3 regions of the Anoxybacillus andreesenii genome follow, and region 1 is predicted to be linked to each of the others. Evidence: riboswitches for the same ligand, from Rfam matches in the RefSeq annotation. Region 1 holds a riboswitch; each other region holds the start of a gene.
What was found. A riboswitch is a leader RNA that binds a small molecule or an ion and turns the genes downstream of it on or off. The one in region 1 is predicted to bind cobalamin.

Region 1 (6,173 bases):
CAGCTCTCCTTTTTGCACCTGGAAGGATACATCCTTTACGACCGGATCTCCAGTGTACCCCCCTGATAGATTATCAACATTCAGCATGCTATCCTCTTCTTTCTCCGCCTCGTCTTTTTAGCAAAATCAATCCAAATACAGGCGCCCCAATAAGTGCGGTAATTACCCCAATGGGAAGCTCGACGGGTGAAATAATGGTCCTTGAGACTAAATCAGCAAGAATGAGGAACCCGCTCCCCGTCAAAATGGATAAAGGAAGGAGATGGGTGTGATCGGGACCCCATAGTATTCTTGTTAAATGGGGAATCACCAAACCGACAAACCCAATTGTCCCCGACACAGCAACTGCCGCTCCAGTTAAAATGGAGCCAGCAATGAGAATCGTTAATTTTCTTCTCTGTACATTCACTCCTAGATGCTGCGCACGTTCCTCTCCAAAGGACATCGCATTGAGCTCCTTGCTATTTGCGATCAGGATCAATGAGCCAACAATAAGAAACGGAAGAATCATTTTGATATAGGGCCATCCCCGCATGGATACACTGCCTAGGAGCCAACCGAGGATTTGTCTTAGCTCATCACCCGTTAAGGCGATGAGCAATGAAATCATGGCACCTAAAAACGAACTAAAAATGATCCCCGTCAAAATAATCGTTTCGACCTTCATCGAGCGATCGATTCTCCTCGCGAAGCCAAGGACTAAGAAAATTGTAAGAAACGCACACAATATACTGATGAACGGAAGGGTAAAGGAACCGATTACTGGAAGCGAAATTTGAAAAAACAAGGTCATGACAGCCCCAACCGATGCCCCAGAAGAAACGCCAAGTGTATAAGGATCAGCAAGCGGGTTTCGCAGCAAGCCTTGGAAGGCCGCACCTGCAATAGCTAGAGCTGCCCCAACTAATCCTGCCAAAATGACCCGTGGCAGACGAATGTTTAGAACAATGTTGGCATACATCGGATCAATGGGTTCCCTCGGGATAAAAGGAAACATTTCCGACCCAATAATTTTAATAATACTAATTATAGGAACCGAGACCGTCCCTATCGAAATCCCTATTAAAGCCGATGCGATTAAAAACAAAACAGCTAGACAATACGCAAATAATCTGTTATTTAAAAAATTCCCCTGAAAAAAATGCTTTAGCAAATCACTCGATCCCCTCTAGAAAATAAAGGCTCTTTTCTCAAATATTGTTGCCTTTGAACGACAAATTGTAGAATGAATTACTACTTTTAAACAGTTAGATGATCGAAAAAACGAGAAAAGTGCCTGCATACCAAATGCGTGGCACACACTCCGTTGAAACGCAATGGTCGGCAGTAGGACCATTGCAAAAACTACAATCCGTACAAAAAAGCCATAATAAAAAACATCCCCATACGAAACAAATGGAGATGTTGGAATCATCTATTTTATCAAACACATGTCTTCCCAACACCTCCCTATCCTCGTAGCGGGTGTAACAAGATGTAGGCAGGTCTCCTGGCTTATGGTCATAGCAATGCCGCACCTTCCCATACATATGTACAGTGGCTCATATACAGCTTGCTCCCATTTACAGTGGCGGGACCGCGTTGGAATTTCACCAACTTCCCTATTAAGTCTTTGCTAAAGACACCTATATCTATAGATAATTATGAAATTGACTTATACAAAAATTATACACGATCGTTTGTCAGATGACACACTATTAATTTGTGTATAATTTCCATTCCGTTTTCTTTTTATCATAAATGAGCTTGGCATCAGGGCTCCCTTTAACTAGCTTTTCATAGTCCTCATACATATCATCCATATTATCAAAATCGCCGAGAATCCAAATCGGCACCTCTATACTGGTGCGGCTTTGAACGGAATCATAAATAGAAATAAGAATACCTTCCCTCATCATCGTCTTCATCTTTAAGAGAAGCTCGATCGGCAGGGGCGACAACACACGCTTCTTTTTTAAGCCTAATAAGTTCTTTTCGGTTTTGCTTTCCGTTAGCTTACTAACCAATGTATCTCCAAGCATCCGATAAAAATCCATCATATTCCGATAGTAAATCTTATTCCACCAGCCATCATCATGGGCCAAATAAACAAAACGATTTCGCAGCTTCTGGTAAAAGGGAGGCTTCAAATGATCCTTCATATGCCCCAAATAAAGTAGCTCAGCCAATTCCTGACCCGTAAGCTCATTAAGGCCTTCCTCTTCTTCAAAATCAACCCAGCAGAAATCACCATAACCATATACATCATCCTTAACCAGCTTCTTCAACCGCTCGTTTGGAACAAACTCCAGCAATGAATGCCTATTGAAATCCCCGTCATCAAAATGGTGCTTTAGAAGAAGAATTTGATTGATGAGGTCTGAAAGAGACTCGGTAAATTCAGCAAACTCAATCCCGTAGGAAAGAACATATTGTTTCGTCTCATTTAAATGAACATAGACGACAGCCCGCCCATTGCTGTTGTTTTTTTTCAAGGGAATAACCTCCGAACCTTTTGATAAGACTTATGAAGAATATAGCAAATCCCGATTCATAACTCCAAAATCCGTTCCCAAGCTATACTTTATTCCATATTATCAAAAAACCCTATTAATTCCTATTTAATTGGATGCTGTCCTCCAACTGTTTTTCTATTTATCCATATCAATTCTAGAATTTTTTCCTTATAATGATAAAGACCATGCAAAATATATTTCCGGTAAAGGAGCGTGATCTCATGATAAAAAACATGACAGAGGATCAAATTACTCTTTATATTATTAAAGCGTTAAAAGAAAATAAACGCAAAGAGTTTGAAACCATTGTCGATGAACTACAGCCATATGACATTGCACAAATATATGAGGATTTGCCGGAAAAGCACCGAACGCGCTTTTTATTTTTTCTTCATATCAATAATCTTGCTGATTTACTTCAGGAATTAGACAGTGAGGAGCAAATCGATGTATTAAATCGTCTTGGCATTGAAAAGTCAGGTAAAGTGCTAGACATGATGGATAACGACGACCTCGCTTCACTCCTTGAGGATTTATCCCCCGAAAAAATTGAAGCGTTACTCGCAGGAATGAAAAAGGAAGAATCCCAAATCGTTCAGGACATCATGAATTATCCACCTGAGACAGCTGGTCGCTTAATGACGAACCGGTTTGTGTGGATTCGTGATTATTATTCCGTACGGGAGGCAGTCGATAAGCTTAAAACATTTGCTGAATTGGCCGAAACCATTAACTATTTGTACGTCATTGATCAAAACCGTCGGCTTGTCGGGGTCGTTTCCTATCGGGACCTACTCATTGCTGATATGACGGAAAAGATTAGGGATATTATGTATGAGCGTGTCATATATGTCTTAGAGGAAACAGACCAGGAAGAGGTCGCACGACTGATCGAGCGCTATGACTTCTTGGCCATCCCTGTCGTCAATAAGGAACATATTTTGATGGGAATAATTACGGTTGACGATATTATTGACGTCGTGATTCGAGAGGCAAACGAAGATATTGAAAAGCTCTCTGCATCTGGTAAATCCATAGACTTTGATACGAAGTCCTTTGTTGCTGCGTATCGGCGCTTGCCTTGGCTAGTCCTGCTGCTTTTTATCGGAGTGATATCAGGGAGCATCATTAGCTCTTATGAAGCGACTCTTGATAAGGTCGTCGCCTTAGCCTTCTTCATGCCTATGATTTCTGGGATGACTGGAAATACTGGAACTCAGTCATTAGCCGTTGTCGTTCGGGGTCTTGCTTCCAATGATATCGACAGACGGGTCATTACAAGGCTAATCTTCAGAGAACTCACTGTTGGGATTATTATTGGGGTTATTTGCGGGGTCCTCATTTCTGTTATCGCCCTAATTTGGCAGGGCAACATGGTCCTTGGACTCGTAGTAGGGAGCTCCTTATTGATTACACTTATTATTGGAACGCTTGCTGGAACTGTGATCCCCATTATTTTGTACCGATTAAAAATCGACCCAGCGATCGCATCAGGTCCTCTGATCACGACATTAAATGATATTTTTTCTCTCGTCATTTATTTCGGTATTGCCACGATGTTTTTAAATTATCTTCTTTAAAGGTTTTTTCTCAAACATTGTCACTTTAGAAAATCACGAAGTTTTCTTCGTGGTTTTTTTCAAGAGTCCGAAACCCTTCTTTTCTTATTTACGTCTTAATAATGGTGGTTCATTTGTTTAGAACTCTGTTAATATAAAGGGAGATTACATGAGACTAGGTGTTGGAACGATGGAAACGAAGAAGAACGTTGCGGAAAAGTTTGATTGGACATTATGCTTTATTTTGCTTTTGTTCGCAATTACGAGCTGTGCGGCCATTTATAGTGCTCAAACAACTGAACAATATAATGACAATTATTTCATCAGACAACTTGTTTTCTACATTATTGGAAGCATCATTGTTGCTGTTGTCATGGTTTTTGATAATGAGCAATACCGAAAACTAAGCTGGTATTTATATGGAATTGGGATCTTCCTCATGGTTTTCCTTTTCTTTGCTCCAGAGTCAATTGCCCCCGAAATTAAAGGTGCAAAAAACTGGTTTAAGATTCCAGGGCTCGGAAATATTCAGCCCTCTGAATTTATGAAGATATTCCTGATTATAACCCTTAGTAAATTAATTTCAGATCACCATGAGAAGTTCACCGAAAAAACATTGCAAACAGACGTTTTCTTATTAATAAAGCTTGGCTTTACGACTATTTTACCCCTTGGTTTAATCGCACATCAGGATTTAGGATCTGCCCTAGTTGTTCTAGCTATTTTTGCCGGAATGGTTCTTGTTTCCGGAATCTCTTGGAAGATTATTTTTCCTATTGTTATGTTAGGCGTTTCCTCTGCTGGAGCTATACTCTATGTGGTCATTAAAGTTCCAGAATTATTAAAGCAATATTTGGATATAGACCAATACAAACTTAACCGGATATACTCTTGGCTTGACCCAGAAAGTTTTCAAAGCGGCATTGGATATCAGCTTTATAAATCCCTCCAAGCCATTGGTTCAGGACTTATTACAGGGAAGGGCTTTGGGGAAAGAGCCGTATATATTCCCGATAATCATACTGATTTTGTTTTTAGTGTGATTGGCGAAGAATATGGTTTTGTCGGGGCTAGTTTTGTAATAGGGCTTTTCTTTATCTTAATCTATCATTTAACTAAAACTGCCCTTGATACAAATGATCCTTTCAATACATATATTTGTGTTGGAGTCATAAGCATGATTACCTTCCATGTTTTTCAAAATATTGGAATGACCATTCAACTCCTTCCCATTACAGGGATACCCCTTCCCTTCATAAGCTATGGAGGAAGCTCCCTTATGGGAAATATGTTTGCGATGGGGCTGATTTTCAGTATTCGCTATCACCACAAAACATATATGTTTGGCTCTGATTCTAAGTAAATCAATTCTCCTGAAAACAAAACCCTTAAGCTGCGACATGCTTAAGGGTTTTGTTATTTATAATAATTATTATTATTTAAAATTTATTTTAATTAGATATTGATTTTAATATAATATTTGATATAATAAATATATAAATGATTAAGGAGGAATATTAAATGAATCTACAAACTGCCCTAAACGTCCAAATTTCTAACTGGAGCATCCTTTATACAAAGCTTCACCGCTTCCATTGGTATGTAAAAGGCCCTCTTTTCTTTACCCTTCATGAAAAATTTGAAGAGCTTTACAATGAAGCAGCACTTACAGTTGATGAAATTGCAGAACGCTTATTAGCTATTGGCGGCCAACCCGTTGCCACTATGAAAGAATACTTAGAAACTGCCACACTTGCTGAAACAAACAACGAAGCGAAAGCAAGCGACATGGTCTCGACTCTTGTTTCAGACTACAGAGCCATTAAAGAACAGCTTCTTGAATTGGCTTCCTTAGCAGAAGAAAACAATGATGTCATCACAAATGACTTAGCAGTCGGTCTAATTGAAAAAATTGATACTCATGTTTGGATGTTAACTGCTTACCTTGGAGAATAACGAAATTTACCAATGGAGTCAGTGAGAAATCTCACTGACTCCTTTTCTGTAACTTCAATAGACTTCATTTTCTTCCCTGATCTCCCTGTAGATAAATTTTCGGAACCAGCTTGCCATGTAAACCATGACTCCTCGTACCATGAAACGAATAAACGCATTCTTA
Region 2 (6,173 bases), on a different contig from region 1:
TGCTCCATTTGAAAATCCTCTACTCGAAAAACATCAGCTTGATGCCCTTCCAAGGCAAACTGTTGGGTTAAAAGCTGTGCTGCTTCTTCTGTGTTTCCACTAATGGAGCAATAAACGATCGCCGTCTTCATAGCTCATCAAACCCATTGGATTTGGATACCTTTGTATATGTTCGTGATTTCTGTTCAAAGAAGTCTGATTTTGTCTCATTCATCATTTCATCGCTGAATACGTGAATCCACGGCATTGGATTCTCACGCCCTTTATAACGATTTGGCAGTCCTAATTGGCGGAAGCGCTTGTTCGCTAAGTATTCGACATAGCCTTCGAATTCCTCCAGATCAATCCCCTCGATATCCTTTAAGATATAGCGAGCCCATTCCTTTTCAAGCTGAACTGCTTTGTCGATAGATGAGTAGACATATTCGCTATTTTCATCCGTGTTGAGCTCAGGGTTTTCCGTTAGCAATATACGGATAAATTGGGCGATGAAATAGGCATGCTGCATCTCATCGCGTTGAATATAGCTAATCATTGTGCTTGTCTTCATCATTTTCTGCTGTCTGGCCAAATGATAGAAAAAGGCAAAGCCCGCATAAAAGTATATTCCCTCCAAATTGATAGAATGGACTCCAAGCTCGAACAAATGCTGTGGTGTTGGTGTTTGGCGGAACTTCTCATACGCCTCGAGAATGATCTCATTTCTTTTTCTTACGATCGGGTCATCCTTTGCTTGATTAAATCTTTCTATTTGCTCACTCAATGGGATAAGAGAGCTCAAAATATAGGAATAGGACTCGTTATGAACAGCCTCCTGCTGAGAAATGACAGCAAAGATCGCTTTGAAGCTAGGGTCTGTAACATAATCCATCACGCTTGTCATTGTAGGGGTTTGGAGGCTATCAAGTGATGCGAGCTGCGTGTTCACCCTTAAGAAAATATCCTTTTCCACTTCGGTTAAGGAATCCCATTGTTTAATGTCATCCTGCATATTGATCTCCTGCGCCTTCCAGAAGTTTCCGAGCAGGGTATGATAGATTCGATACATTTGCGGATAGGCGATATCATTCCAATTAAGAATTCCTGACGCCTGTCCGTTAATGATGCCTGTTGACTTATTGGGATATTCGGGGTTTAACAGTTTGATTTTTTTTAAGAGTGTATTCACTATTTTGTTCTCCTTCCTTAGCTCTGACAAGCCTCACATTCTTCAATTTCTGTTTGGGAAGTGCTGCGCACATAATAGGTCGATTTCAGCTTATTTCGCCAAGCCTCGAGATGAAGCTCTAACAGTTCCTTCGCTTTAATATCATGTTTGACATAGAGGTTAAAGCTGACCCCTTGGTCAATATGGCGCTGTCTAGCGGCATTCTGTTTAATGCTCCAGCTTTGGTTCAACTGGTGTCGCACCTTCTGATAAAAAAAGTACGTATGATGATTGAGATCAGGTGCTGTGACCTTAAATTTGAAATTCTTCTTTTCCTCTGCGTATTCGAGTGCATAAATAGGATCGATTCCATCGGTAGAGCCGCCTATTTTTGCGGTCGAAGAATTAGGAGCGACGGCTAACATCCAGCCATTGCGGACGCCAGCTTGGCGAATCTCTGCTTGAAGGCTTGTCCATTTTTCAGAGGTATAGCCTTTTCTTTGAAAATATTCTCCGGTATGCCATTCCGAGCCTTCGAACTTCGGGTATGCCCCTTTTTCTTTTGCTAACAGCATTGAAGCTCTAATCGTGTAATAAGCAATCTCTTCATAAAGCTCATCAGCGTACCGAACAGCCTCATCTGATTCCCAAAGAATATTTTTGAGGGCTAGGAGATGATGCCACCCGAAAGTGCCTAGACCAACAGCACGGTAATTCTCATTTGTTTTCCGAGCTTGTCCGACCGTGAGCTGATTGATATCGATGACGTTATCGAGCATTCTCATTTGAATCCTTATGAGGCGCTCAAGAACATTCGCACGTACAGCATTTGGAAGATGGATGGAAGAAAGATTGCAGACAACAAAATCTCCAGGCTTTCGCACGATGACGATATTTCCGTTCTCATCGATATACTCCTGTTGGATCGTGGTCGGCGACATATTCTGCATAATTTCCGTACATAGATTGCTAGAATAGATTGACGTTCTTCCGAGGCCCCTTACATGCTTATTCGGGTTTTGACGGTTCACCTCATCCCGATAGAACATATAGGGTGTTCCTGTTTCGAGTTGAGCGACCATGATGCGGATCATGATATCCATTGCCCGATATGTCTTTCTTGGGAGAAGCGGATTTCGAACGGCTTCTTCGTATTTTTCGGTGAAAAATTTCTTATCCTTCTCATCATAGAAGTCCTCTAATCCGAGCGGATTTCCCTGCTCATCCTTCCAGCCCATTATTTGCTTTACTTGATGAGGGCAGAAGGTATGCCATTCTCCAATACTTCTTCCAGTTTCGTCAACCTCCTCAATTTTTTTCATAAATAAATCGGGGATGCTGACACCGGTAAAAATATCATGGGCTTTTCTCCGTTCGTCTCCATTATTTGTCTTTAAATCAAGAAAGCCATTCATGATGTCCTTGTGGAATACATCCAAATAAACGGCTACTGCTCCTTGTCGCTGGCCTAGCTGATCCACACTCACCGCCGTATCATTAATCAGGCGTATCCACGGAACAATTCCTGAGGAATTCCCTTTGAAACTTTTAATATCAGAGCCTAGTGCTCTCACTTTTCCAAAATAAAGACCGATGCCACCGCCATCCTTGCTTAATCTAGCCGTATCCCAATTGGATAAATAGATTCCATCCAGCGAGTCATCAACCGTATCAATGAAACAGGAGGAAAGCTGCCCATAGCTTTTTCCCGCATTGGCAAGGGTTGGAGTAGCGACGGTCATATAGTGATGGCTGAGCGCCCAGTACGCTTCTTTCACATAGGACAAACGGTTTTCCTTTGCTTCATTTTTCATTAAAGTCATGGCAATGATCATGAATCGTTCCTGTGGGAGCTCGTACACATGATGATTATAGTCATGTGCTAAATATCGGTCCGCAAGCAAGAACAAACCCATATAGGTAAAAAGCTGATCCTTATCAGGATCGATGATTTTCGCTAATTCATGAATTTCGTTCTTGCTGTAGGATTGCAGAAGTTCCTTTGTATAAATGCCTATGTCTGTTAGTTTTTGAATCAGATCGTAGAAATCACCGTATTTTTGAACTGGGTCAAACCCGCGAACTTGTCCAGCCTTTTCATAGAGTTCAAGAAGAAGCATATGAGCAGCTAAGTACGTCCAGTTAGGCTCATTCATTTCAATTCGATTTAAGGCATAATGGAGAATATCTTCTCTCTTTTTGGTCAAAATCTCGCTCACATCCAGCTTGTATTTTTGAGCGGTGAGCTTGACCATATCCATTAGATTTTCATTTTTTACTGCGAATTCTGTCCCCATCAAACTTTCTCCTTTTCCCCACTTATACAGTTCTTCATAGGGAAGGCAAATTAAAAACCCATCTCAAGTTTCGAGATGGGTAAAAAACGTTGATATTCAGACAGAAAGGAATTCCCTTTTAGCTAAAATACCTGCGCTCTTTACCTTCCCAGCTCCCGAAGAAGATATGACGTATAAAAAAGGCAGGTCTCCTGACTTGTGTTTCATCCTACTCTAAGCCCTTCCCATCAGAAAGATAGTGGTTATGCTTATTTCGTCACACTTACAGTTGCGGGTACAGTTCTGGATTCGCACCAGATTCCCTATTAAGTCGTAATGACACCTAATTTATCGGTATAACACTGTATATAGTATTGTTATTTGTAATTACATACTAGATATGTACTTTGATTATTATAAGCGAACCTATTGGAAAAGACAACCACTTAACGATAATTCACAAACTGCACATCGATGGAAAGGTCAGCACCCTTCACAGCAGCAATGACGCTCTGTAAGTCATCACGGCTTTTTGCCGTCACACGAATTTGATCATCCTGAACCTGACTCTTCACCTTTAAGCCGCTATTTTTAATCAGTGTATTGATTTTCTTCGCATTGTCCTTGTCGATCCCTTGAACAAGCTTGGCTCGCTGACGAACAGTACCGCCAGAAGCACCTTCAATTTTTCCATAATCAAGATTTTTAATCGGAACGCCTCGTTTAATCAGCTTGCCAAGGAGGACATCCTTCAGCTGTCCGAGCTTATATTCATCATCGGAAACGAGCACAAGCTCCTCTTTATCGAGTGTAACATTGCTCTTGCTTCCTTTAAAATCATAGCGAGTGGAGATTTCCTTCATCGTAATATTAATCGCATTCGTCACTTCTGAAAAATCTACCTTTGACACAATATCAAAAGAACTTTCTTTCGCCATCATGAACCCTCCTTTAAAAATTTCCCATTCTGGCTACAATTATAGTAAAATTAAGCAGTTCAAACAACTTTAGGGATAAAAAAGCGAAGGCTTTATAAAAGAATAGGAGTGTTTTTTTATGGCTTTACAAGAACATATTGGACAAGTCATCACATTGACAGTGGCTCGGATTGCAGAATTTGGCTATTTTCTCACGGATGGGGAGGAGGATGTACTCCTTCATGAAAATGATACCGATCTTACGTTAGGGGAAGAGGAAGAGGTTGACGTATTTCTTTATACGGACTCCCACGGACGGATCGCAGCAACGACGACGATTCCTGACATACGGATCGGGGAATACGGCTGGGCAAAGGTGAGTGATACAAAGCCAGGGCTCGGAGTTTTCCTCGATATTGGCATCAACAAAGATATGCTCCTTGGCGAGGAGGATCTTCCAACGAAACGGTCTGTTTGGCCCGTAGTGGGAGACCTTTTATACATTACGTTAAGGGTCAATCGAAATAACCGCATTTATGTGAAGCTCGCTACGGATCCGATCATTGATGAAAAAAGAATCCAGGCGACAAGACAGGATTTTAATAAGAATATTCAAGGCTATATTTACCGCACGGCGAAAGTAGGGAGCTGGATTTATACGGCAGAGGGCTTCAAAGGCTTCATTCATGAATCACAACGCCGTGAGGAGCCTCGTCTCGGTGAGAAGGTAGAAGGACGCATCATTGATGTGAAGGAGGATGGGACGATCAATGTTTCTCTCGCTCCACGAAAACAGGAGGCGTTAGGTGAGGATGCGGAGAAAGTATATGCATATCTGATGTCACGAAACGGTGCCATGCCTTACTGGGATAAGAGCATGCCAGAAGATATTGAAGAGCGCTTTGGTATGAGCAAGGGTGCATTCAAACGAGCGCTTGGAAAGCTAATGAAGGATGGCCTTGTTTATCAGGAAGCGGGCTGGACGTACGTGAAGAATGAGGGCTGATAATTTCGGTTTCGCTGATATTTTCAAATGAACGCAGATATAGTCAAAAAAGAGCTGCTCTCACGATTGAGAACAGCTCTTTTCCTACTGGATAAGTAAGTATAAATTTCGACTTTGAGAATTGTCTAGCTCCAGCGCCTATTGCCTATCAAACTTCAGGTCTCCTCCCTACGATAAGTCATCATCGAATCGCTATCGCTCTTCGTGATTCCTTTATCTCAGTCGAAGCCCCTCCAGTTTGTACGGCGATGAGCAAGGCGCTTGCGCTTTTCTTATAAATGATCGGTCTTTTTTGAGTATTGATGCTTACCGGCCTTACGATTTTTTTCTTTTAACAGGTTTTTCTCATGGTTCAACGCATTATGGTCCTGTGCTTTCTTGTCATTATCTGAAGTATGTGGCATAACAAATACTCCTTTCTAAAAGGGTTTCGCTTTATTGTCTGTCATTTTAAAAAGGAGTATGTAAAGGATTCAATATAAATAAGATTATTCCACTTTTAAAAAATGCCTACTTCGTTGGAAGCTCATTTAGGAAAAAGAATGAAATCGTTCCAGGACCTGTATGGGAGCCGATCGCTGCGCCAATATCAGAAATGATGATGTTCTCCACATTCAGTTCATTCTTAATCGTTTCTTTCATTTCTTGTGCTAGTTCAAAGCAGTCCGCATGGCTAATCCCCACAGTTTGCTGCGGTAAGTCCTGTCCACGCTCTTTCATCATTTCGATAATCCGGCGCAAAAGCTTCTTCTGTCCTCGGTGCTTTTCAATTGGGACAAGCTTTCCGTCATCCATATTCAAGAGGGGTTTAATGTTCAGGAGCCCTC
Region 3 (6,173 bases), on a different contig from region 1:
ATCTTAATAGTGGCTCTGCTCATAAAAGTACTATCCTTATTGTTTCTTTAAAGGTCCTCGAAACTATCGTTTCTGCGGAGTGCTATCCTCGCACCGAGGCTACGTCCTCTTGAAAACAAACAAACGTTCTTTAGTTTATATATTCATATTAAACTTTTGAAACCATATATTCAACCATTATTTAACTAATATATTATGTAAATAAAAAAGGATAATTAGCCCTCATAATAGACTAACTATCCTATAATAAATAATCTATATTTAATTCAAAGGGGCATCTTGGGCTGCTTTAATTGTTGGTGTTGGTGCTTATCTCATCGGTTTGTTTAATGCAGGAATGGAGTTGAACGAGAAGGGCTATTATTTTGCCATTTTAATATTCGGACTTTATTCATCTGTATCCCTACAAAAAGCTGTAAGGGATAGGGACGAGGGAATCCCTGTAACGAGCATTTACTATGGTATTAGTTGGTTTGCCCTTATCGTATCGATTTCATTAATGGGAATCGGTTTATACAACGCAGGAAGTATCGTACTAAGCGAAAAAGGCTTTTATGGCATGGCCTTTGTTCTTAGCCTATTTGCAGCGATAACCGTTCAAAAGAATGTGAGAGATACACAAAGGGCGAGGGAAAAAGATTGAAAGCAGTTAGAATCAGTTTTCTGAAGATAGACAAATTCCCTTTAATTTTCTATCAATATAATGTAAACTAATCCATATGTGAATATGTCTTGCAGAGATTAGGTGCTAACTTGTTAGCTAAAAAAGGGAATTCGGTGAAAATCCGAAGCTGTTTCCGCAACTGTAAGTGCTGATGAAATAAGAAATACCACTGTTTGTTTCTAAACAAATGGGAAGGTTCTTAAAGTAAGATGATGCATGAGCCAGGAGACCTGCCTATTCTTGAACGTATTTTGCTCTTCGGAAGTTAAGAGGATTGTACGGCAGTGTTTCTATTTTATAGGTCAGCCTTGATCAGAATTAATAGAATGATAGCCGTCCAATTTTTATGGGCGGCTTTTTTATGATCTCGAAGACTCGTTCTGCAGCTATTCACGAAAAAAAAGAGAGGAGGAATGAATATTGAAAAAGGATTCTCGCTATCTATGCTATCCATTTATGCGTGAGTCAGCTTCAACAGTAGACTTTGAAATCAGGACCGATTCATTGACGACTCGAATTGGACAAGCCGCTTCGCAAACACAGGATTTACCTGTCGTACATAGTGATTTAATAGATTTGCTCCCAATGGCCTATCATTTAAATGGCTCAGCACGAGGAAAACTTGCCATATTCCCAGAAGATTTGGAACGGCTAAGTAAGATGTATGATTTTTACAAGGCGGAGGTTGAAGAGCAGATTCAGACCTTCCTTTTACCGCAAGGAACAGAAGCTGCATGCACACTCCATGTTTGTCGTAGTGAAGCAAAGAAATCGGTACGCGCTCTACATAAGGTTAGCTTGGAAAAAGAGATACCTGAAATCATGTTTGATTATGCCCATTTATTAGCGAATGTCTTTTTCGTCATGGCGGTCTATGTCAATAGACAGCATGGGGTCGAGGAAATCCCTTTTATTAGTAAATCATATCCAACGAGAAAATAGGAGGAATCACAATGCCAAAAAATCTTATGAAATGGCTTTCTGCATTGATGCTCGTTTTTTTACTAGCAGCATGTAATTCTGCACAAGAGCCAGAAAAGCAGGACAAAGATACAGAAAAGCAAGCTCCAAAAACTGAATCCTATACAGTGAAAGACGACACTGGAACAGACATCACATTTGATAAAGTGCCTGAAACGGTTGTTTCTCTTGCACCAAGCAATACGGAAATCCTATTTGCTTTGGGTGTAGGTGACAAAGTAGTCGGTGGTACTGATTTTGACAACTATCCAGAGGAAGCACAGAATATTGAGCGCGTCTCAGATTCCATGAACATTAATGCAGAAAAAATCATTGGACTAAAGCCTGACGTTGTCATTGCCTATACAATTGGAGAGGCCGACACTTTAAACCCACTGAAGGATGCGGGGATTCCAGTATTCGTCATCCAATCTGCGACTTCATTTGATGACGTCTACGGTGACATTGATCAAATTGCCAAAGTGATGGGTGTTGAAGAAAAAGGCAAAGAATTAGTCGATGACATTCGTGGAAAAATTGCAGGAGTAGAGGAAAAGATCTCAAATGTATCAGATAAGAAAACCGTTTATTTTGAAATTGATCCTACTCCGTTTACAACAGGAAAAAATACCTTCCAGCAGGAAATTTTAAATGCAGCTGGTGTTGAGAATATTTTTGCAGACCAAGAGGGATGGATTCAAGTTTCAGAAGAGGAAGTCATCAAGAGAAATCCTGCTATTATTGCCACCACTGTTAACTATGTCGAGGACCCGGTTGGAGATATTAAAGGTCGTGCCGGCTGGGATCAGCTAGACGCAGTGAAATCTGATCAGATTTTTGAATTAGATCCTGATGTCACATCTCGACCAGGACCAAGAATTGGAGAGGCAGTTGAACTCGTAGCAAAGATGGCCTATCCAGATCTATTTAAATAATTGTTTGAGAGTGACCGTTTTGAAATAAATTCGAAACGGTCACGTTTGTTTTGACCAAGTCCTGACGATTAAAAAAACTATAAACAACTTAGCATTAAAAGGAATAAAAGTTTTTTTTATTTTTTTATAGATTTTTTTATTATTTCCTGTTAAGATAAGCAAGTATTATTTATGGAGAGCAGATATTCAAATATCAGAGTCTTTCCAAGCAGATAATTTTGACCACTTTCTTCAAAATAAGAGAGTTAAGGCCATACGGACAGCCGGGTCAAGTGCCGATTGGCAACTTTGTTGCCTTATTGATTGAGTTAGAAGCTCAAATTTTATAAGTTGGTTACTTTACAACCAGTGCATATTGCATATCAACTTGTGAAACGGTCAATAAGAGTGGTAAAAGTAATTATTTGCTATATAGACTCTGAACCTATTATTTGAATAAAGAAAAGCTCTTCTATGATTCTGTCTATAAAAGAGTTCTGTTCAGATCTGTATGCTTTTCTTACGAATTCAAATGACCAACAAGCAAGTGGTGCGCATATATGCGTATGCACTTGCTTTTTTATTTGAGCAAAAACTTCAGTTCTGCCTATTTAGGTGAAAAAATCTAATTTAAAGGGGAAATGAAAAATGGGTAAAGCACTTATCATTGGTTGTGGCGGTGTGGCATCTGTTGCCATCCACAAATGTGTCCAAAACAGCGAGGTATTCGAAGAAATTTGTATTGCGAGTCGTACAAAGTCAAAATGTGACGACCTAAAAGCAAAGCTAGATGGAGGCAAAACAAAGATCACAACAGCACAAGTGGATGCCGACAATGTGGACGAGCTGATTGCTCTCATAGAAGAGGTAAAACCGGATATCGTCATGAATTTGGCCCTCCCATATCAAGACTTAACGATTATGGATGCGTGCTTAGCAACGAAGACGCATTATTTAGATACAGCGAACTATGAGCCAGAGGATACGGCTAAGTTTGAATACAAGTGGCAGTGGGAATACCGTGAGCGCTTTGAAAAAGCTGGCATTACCGCACTATTAGGAAGCGGCTTTGACCCAGGTGTTACAGGCGTATTTTCAGCACATGCTTTAAAGCATCACTTCGATGAAATTGAGTACATTGATATCCTTGACTGTAATGCAGGGGATCATGGCTATCCATTCGCAACCAACTTCAATCCAGAAATTAATATTCGTGAAGTTTCAGCCAACGGAAGATACTGGGAAAACGGTGAATGGATCGAGACCAAGCCGATGGAAATCAAACGCGTCTATAACTTCCCAGAAATTGGCGAAAAGGATATGTACCTACTTTATCATGAGGAGCTAGAATCTCTTGCTCAAAACATTCCTGGATTAAAGCGAATTCGCTTCTTCATGACCTTTGGACAAAGCTATTTAACCCATTTAAAATGTCTTGAAAATGTTGGAATGACTTCCATCGAGCCAATAGAATTTGAAGGCAAGCAAATCATTCCACTTCAATTCTTAAAGGCGGTATTACCAGATCCAGCTTCTCTAGGCCCGCGTACAAAAGGAAAAACAAACATCGGCTGTATTTTCCGCGGTAAGAAGGATGGCAAGGACAAAACCTATTATGTGTATAATGTTTGTGACCATGAGGAGTGCTTTAAAGAGGTAGGATCCCAGGCCGTTTCCTACACGACTGGAGTTCCAGCGATGATCGGTGCAATGATGATTATGACAGGTAAATGGAATAAGCCTGGCGTTTACAATATTGAGGAATTCGATCCAGATCCATTCATGGAAGCATTAAACAAATGGGGACTTCCATGGAAAGAAAGCTTTGATCCAGAGCTAGTCGATACTGTGGCTGAAAATGAAAAAGAGCCGGAGCTAGTGCGATAAGATGAGGTTTGAAGAGTTACCAACACCTTGTTATGTAGTCGATGAAGAACTCCTTGAAAAAAATCTAAAAATCCTCAGAGGTGTCATGGACCGGACCGGGGCAAAGATCATTCTTGCCCAGAAGGCTTTTTCCATGTACTCCACTTATCCGCTTATTCGCCAATACTTAAGTGGGACAGCGGCAAGTGGCCTTTATGAAGCAAGACTCGGCTATGAGGAAATGGGGAAGGAGAATCATGTCTTCTCCCCAGCTTACCGAGAGGATGAAATGGATGAGATTATTCACTATTGTGATCACATCATTTTCAATTCTTTTTCTCAGGTGGAAAAGTATCGGGATCGGGTATTAAGTGCTGGAAAAAAGGTCGGTCTTCGCATCAATCCGGAGTGCTCCACCCAGGTCGGACATGAAATTTATAATCCTTGTGCTGTCGGGTCAAGGTTCGGGGTTACACTCGAGCAATTTCATCCTGAAGACTTAGAGGGGATTTCTGGCTTTCATTTTCATACCTTATGCCAACAGAATTCAGACGACCTTGCCACTACATTAGATGCTGTGGAGGAAAAATTTGGTCCGTGGCTTGCCCAAATGGAATGGATCAATTTCGGTGGCGGCCACCATATTACGAGAGAGGATTATGATATCCCATTACTCGAGGATTGTATTAGAAGAATGCAGGAAAAATACGGATTAGAAGTCTATCTTGAGCCAGGGGAAGCCGTTGCCTTGAATGCGGGTTACCTCGTGACAACGGTTCTTGATACGCTTCAGAATGGGATGGATATCGCCATCCTTGACACGTCTGCGTCCTGTCATATGCCTGATGTACTAGAGATGCCGTATCGGCCGCCTCTTTTTGATTCAGGCGAACCTGGGGAAAAGGCGTATACGTATCGACTTGGCGGACCTACTTGTCTTTCTGGTGATAATATTGGGGACTATTCATTCGATCAGCCTTTGAAAAGCGGCGACCGCCTCGTGTTTGGTGATATGGCCATTTACTCAATGGTGAAGAATACAACCTTTAATGGAATGGCGCTGCCATCGATCGCTCTGAAAGGGAAAGACGGCGACTGCCGCATCATGCATAAGTTTGGTTATGAAGATTTTAAGATGAGATTGACCTAAAATGAAATAAAAAGTCACCTTCAATTAGAGGGTGACTTTTTTGATATTCATTTGATGGTATCTATAGACACCAGAAATATAGGGTTTATAATGGAATTCGTAATTATTCTCAATTGTTAGGATCGTGGTACTTCGTGAAGAACAGCAGTGTAAAGGATAAAGTTCTATATGTGTTTCGCATTCCTACCTTTCCAGTCCTCTTTCTCATTAACACCATTTTTGGGTTTTCCTTATCCTTTTTTGCCCCATTTTCATCTCTTTTTGGTATTGATGAAGTAGGGATGAGCAATGCAGGCTTTGGAATTTTTATGACGGTCATGGCCATCGGAGGTGTATTGATTAGTAGTTATATTGCAAAGCGTTCCGATACAAGAACCAGCCGGCGAAAGCTTTTGCTTATTACCTCTCTAACTGGGGTTTTGGGCTATGCCTTATTTGCCATATTGAGGGATTATTTCGCTCTCATGATTACAGCGTTTTTCCTGCTGGGAACCACAGCAGCTTCTGTGCCACAATTATGGGCTTATGCCCGTGATGCGTTGAAGGCTGCGAATATTCCGAGTGAAGAAACGCCTTTTATCATGAATGTCCTGCGCATGTTCTTTGCCCTTGCTTGGAC

Region 2: it holds a riboswitch for cobalamin, as region 1 does, so the genes downstream of both, J2S07_RS00740 (ribonucleoside-diphosphate reductase subunit alpha) here and J2S07_RS09790 (FecCD family ABC transporter permease) in region 1, are expected to answer to the same signal.
Region 3: it holds a riboswitch for cobalamin, as region 1 does, so the genes downstream of both, J2S07_RS03675 (cobalamin adenosyltransferase family protein) here and J2S07_RS09790 (FecCD family ABC transporter permease) in region 1, are expected to answer to the same signal.

What each region holds. Positions count from the first base shown of each region.
Region 1 covers NZ_JAUSTU010000008.1:34,498-40,670, forward strand. The annotation lists gene J2S07_RS09785 (heme ABC transporter ATP-binding protein) at 1-87, opposite strand, end outside; gene J2S07_RS09790 (FecCD family ABC transporter permease) at 89-1,153, opposite strand; cobalamin riboswitch at 1,463-1,644, opposite strand; gene J2S07_RS09795 (hypothetical protein) at 1,698-2,474, opposite strand; gene mgtE (magnesium transporter) at 2,717-4,075, shown strand; gene J2S07_RS09805 (FtsW/RodA/SpoVE family cell cycle protein) at 4,245-5,417, shown strand; gene J2S07_RS09810 (Dps family protein) at 5,576-6,010, shown strand; gene J2S07_RS09815 (hypothetical protein) at 6,065-6,173, opposite strand, start outside.
Region 2 covers NZ_JAUSTU010000001.1:149,992-156,164, forward strand. The annotation lists gene J2S07_RS00730 (flavodoxin domain-containing protein) at 1-131, opposite strand, end outside; gene J2S07_RS00735 (ribonucleotide-diphosphate reductase subunit beta) at 128-1,168, opposite strand; gene J2S07_RS00740 (ribonucleoside-diphosphate reductase subunit alpha) at 1,186-3,402, opposite strand; cobalamin riboswitch at 3,609-3,785, opposite strand; gene J2S07_RS00745 (YajQ family cyclic di-GMP-binding protein) at 3,870-4,361, opposite strand; gene J2S07_RS00750 (CvfB family protein) at 4,480-5,346, shown strand; gene J2S07_RS00755 (DUF3941 domain-containing protein) at 5,619-5,750, opposite strand; gene fakB (fatty acid kinase binding subunit FakB) at 5,857-6,173, opposite strand, start outside.
Region 3 covers NZ_JAUSTU010000003.1:1,887-8,059, forward strand. The annotation lists partial or broken gene yiaA (inner membrane protein YiaA) at 266-643, shown strand; cobalamin riboswitch at 727-916, shown strand; gene J2S07_RS03675 (cobalamin adenosyltransferase family protein) at 1,085-1,606, shown strand; gene J2S07_RS03680 (ABC transporter substrate-binding protein) at 1,618-2,559, shown strand; gene J2S07_RS03685 (saccharopine dehydrogenase family protein) at 3,187-4,425, shown strand; gene nspC (carboxynorspermidine decarboxylase) at 4,427-5,554, shown strand; gene J2S07_RS03695 (sugar efflux transporter) at 5,689-6,173, shown strand, end outside.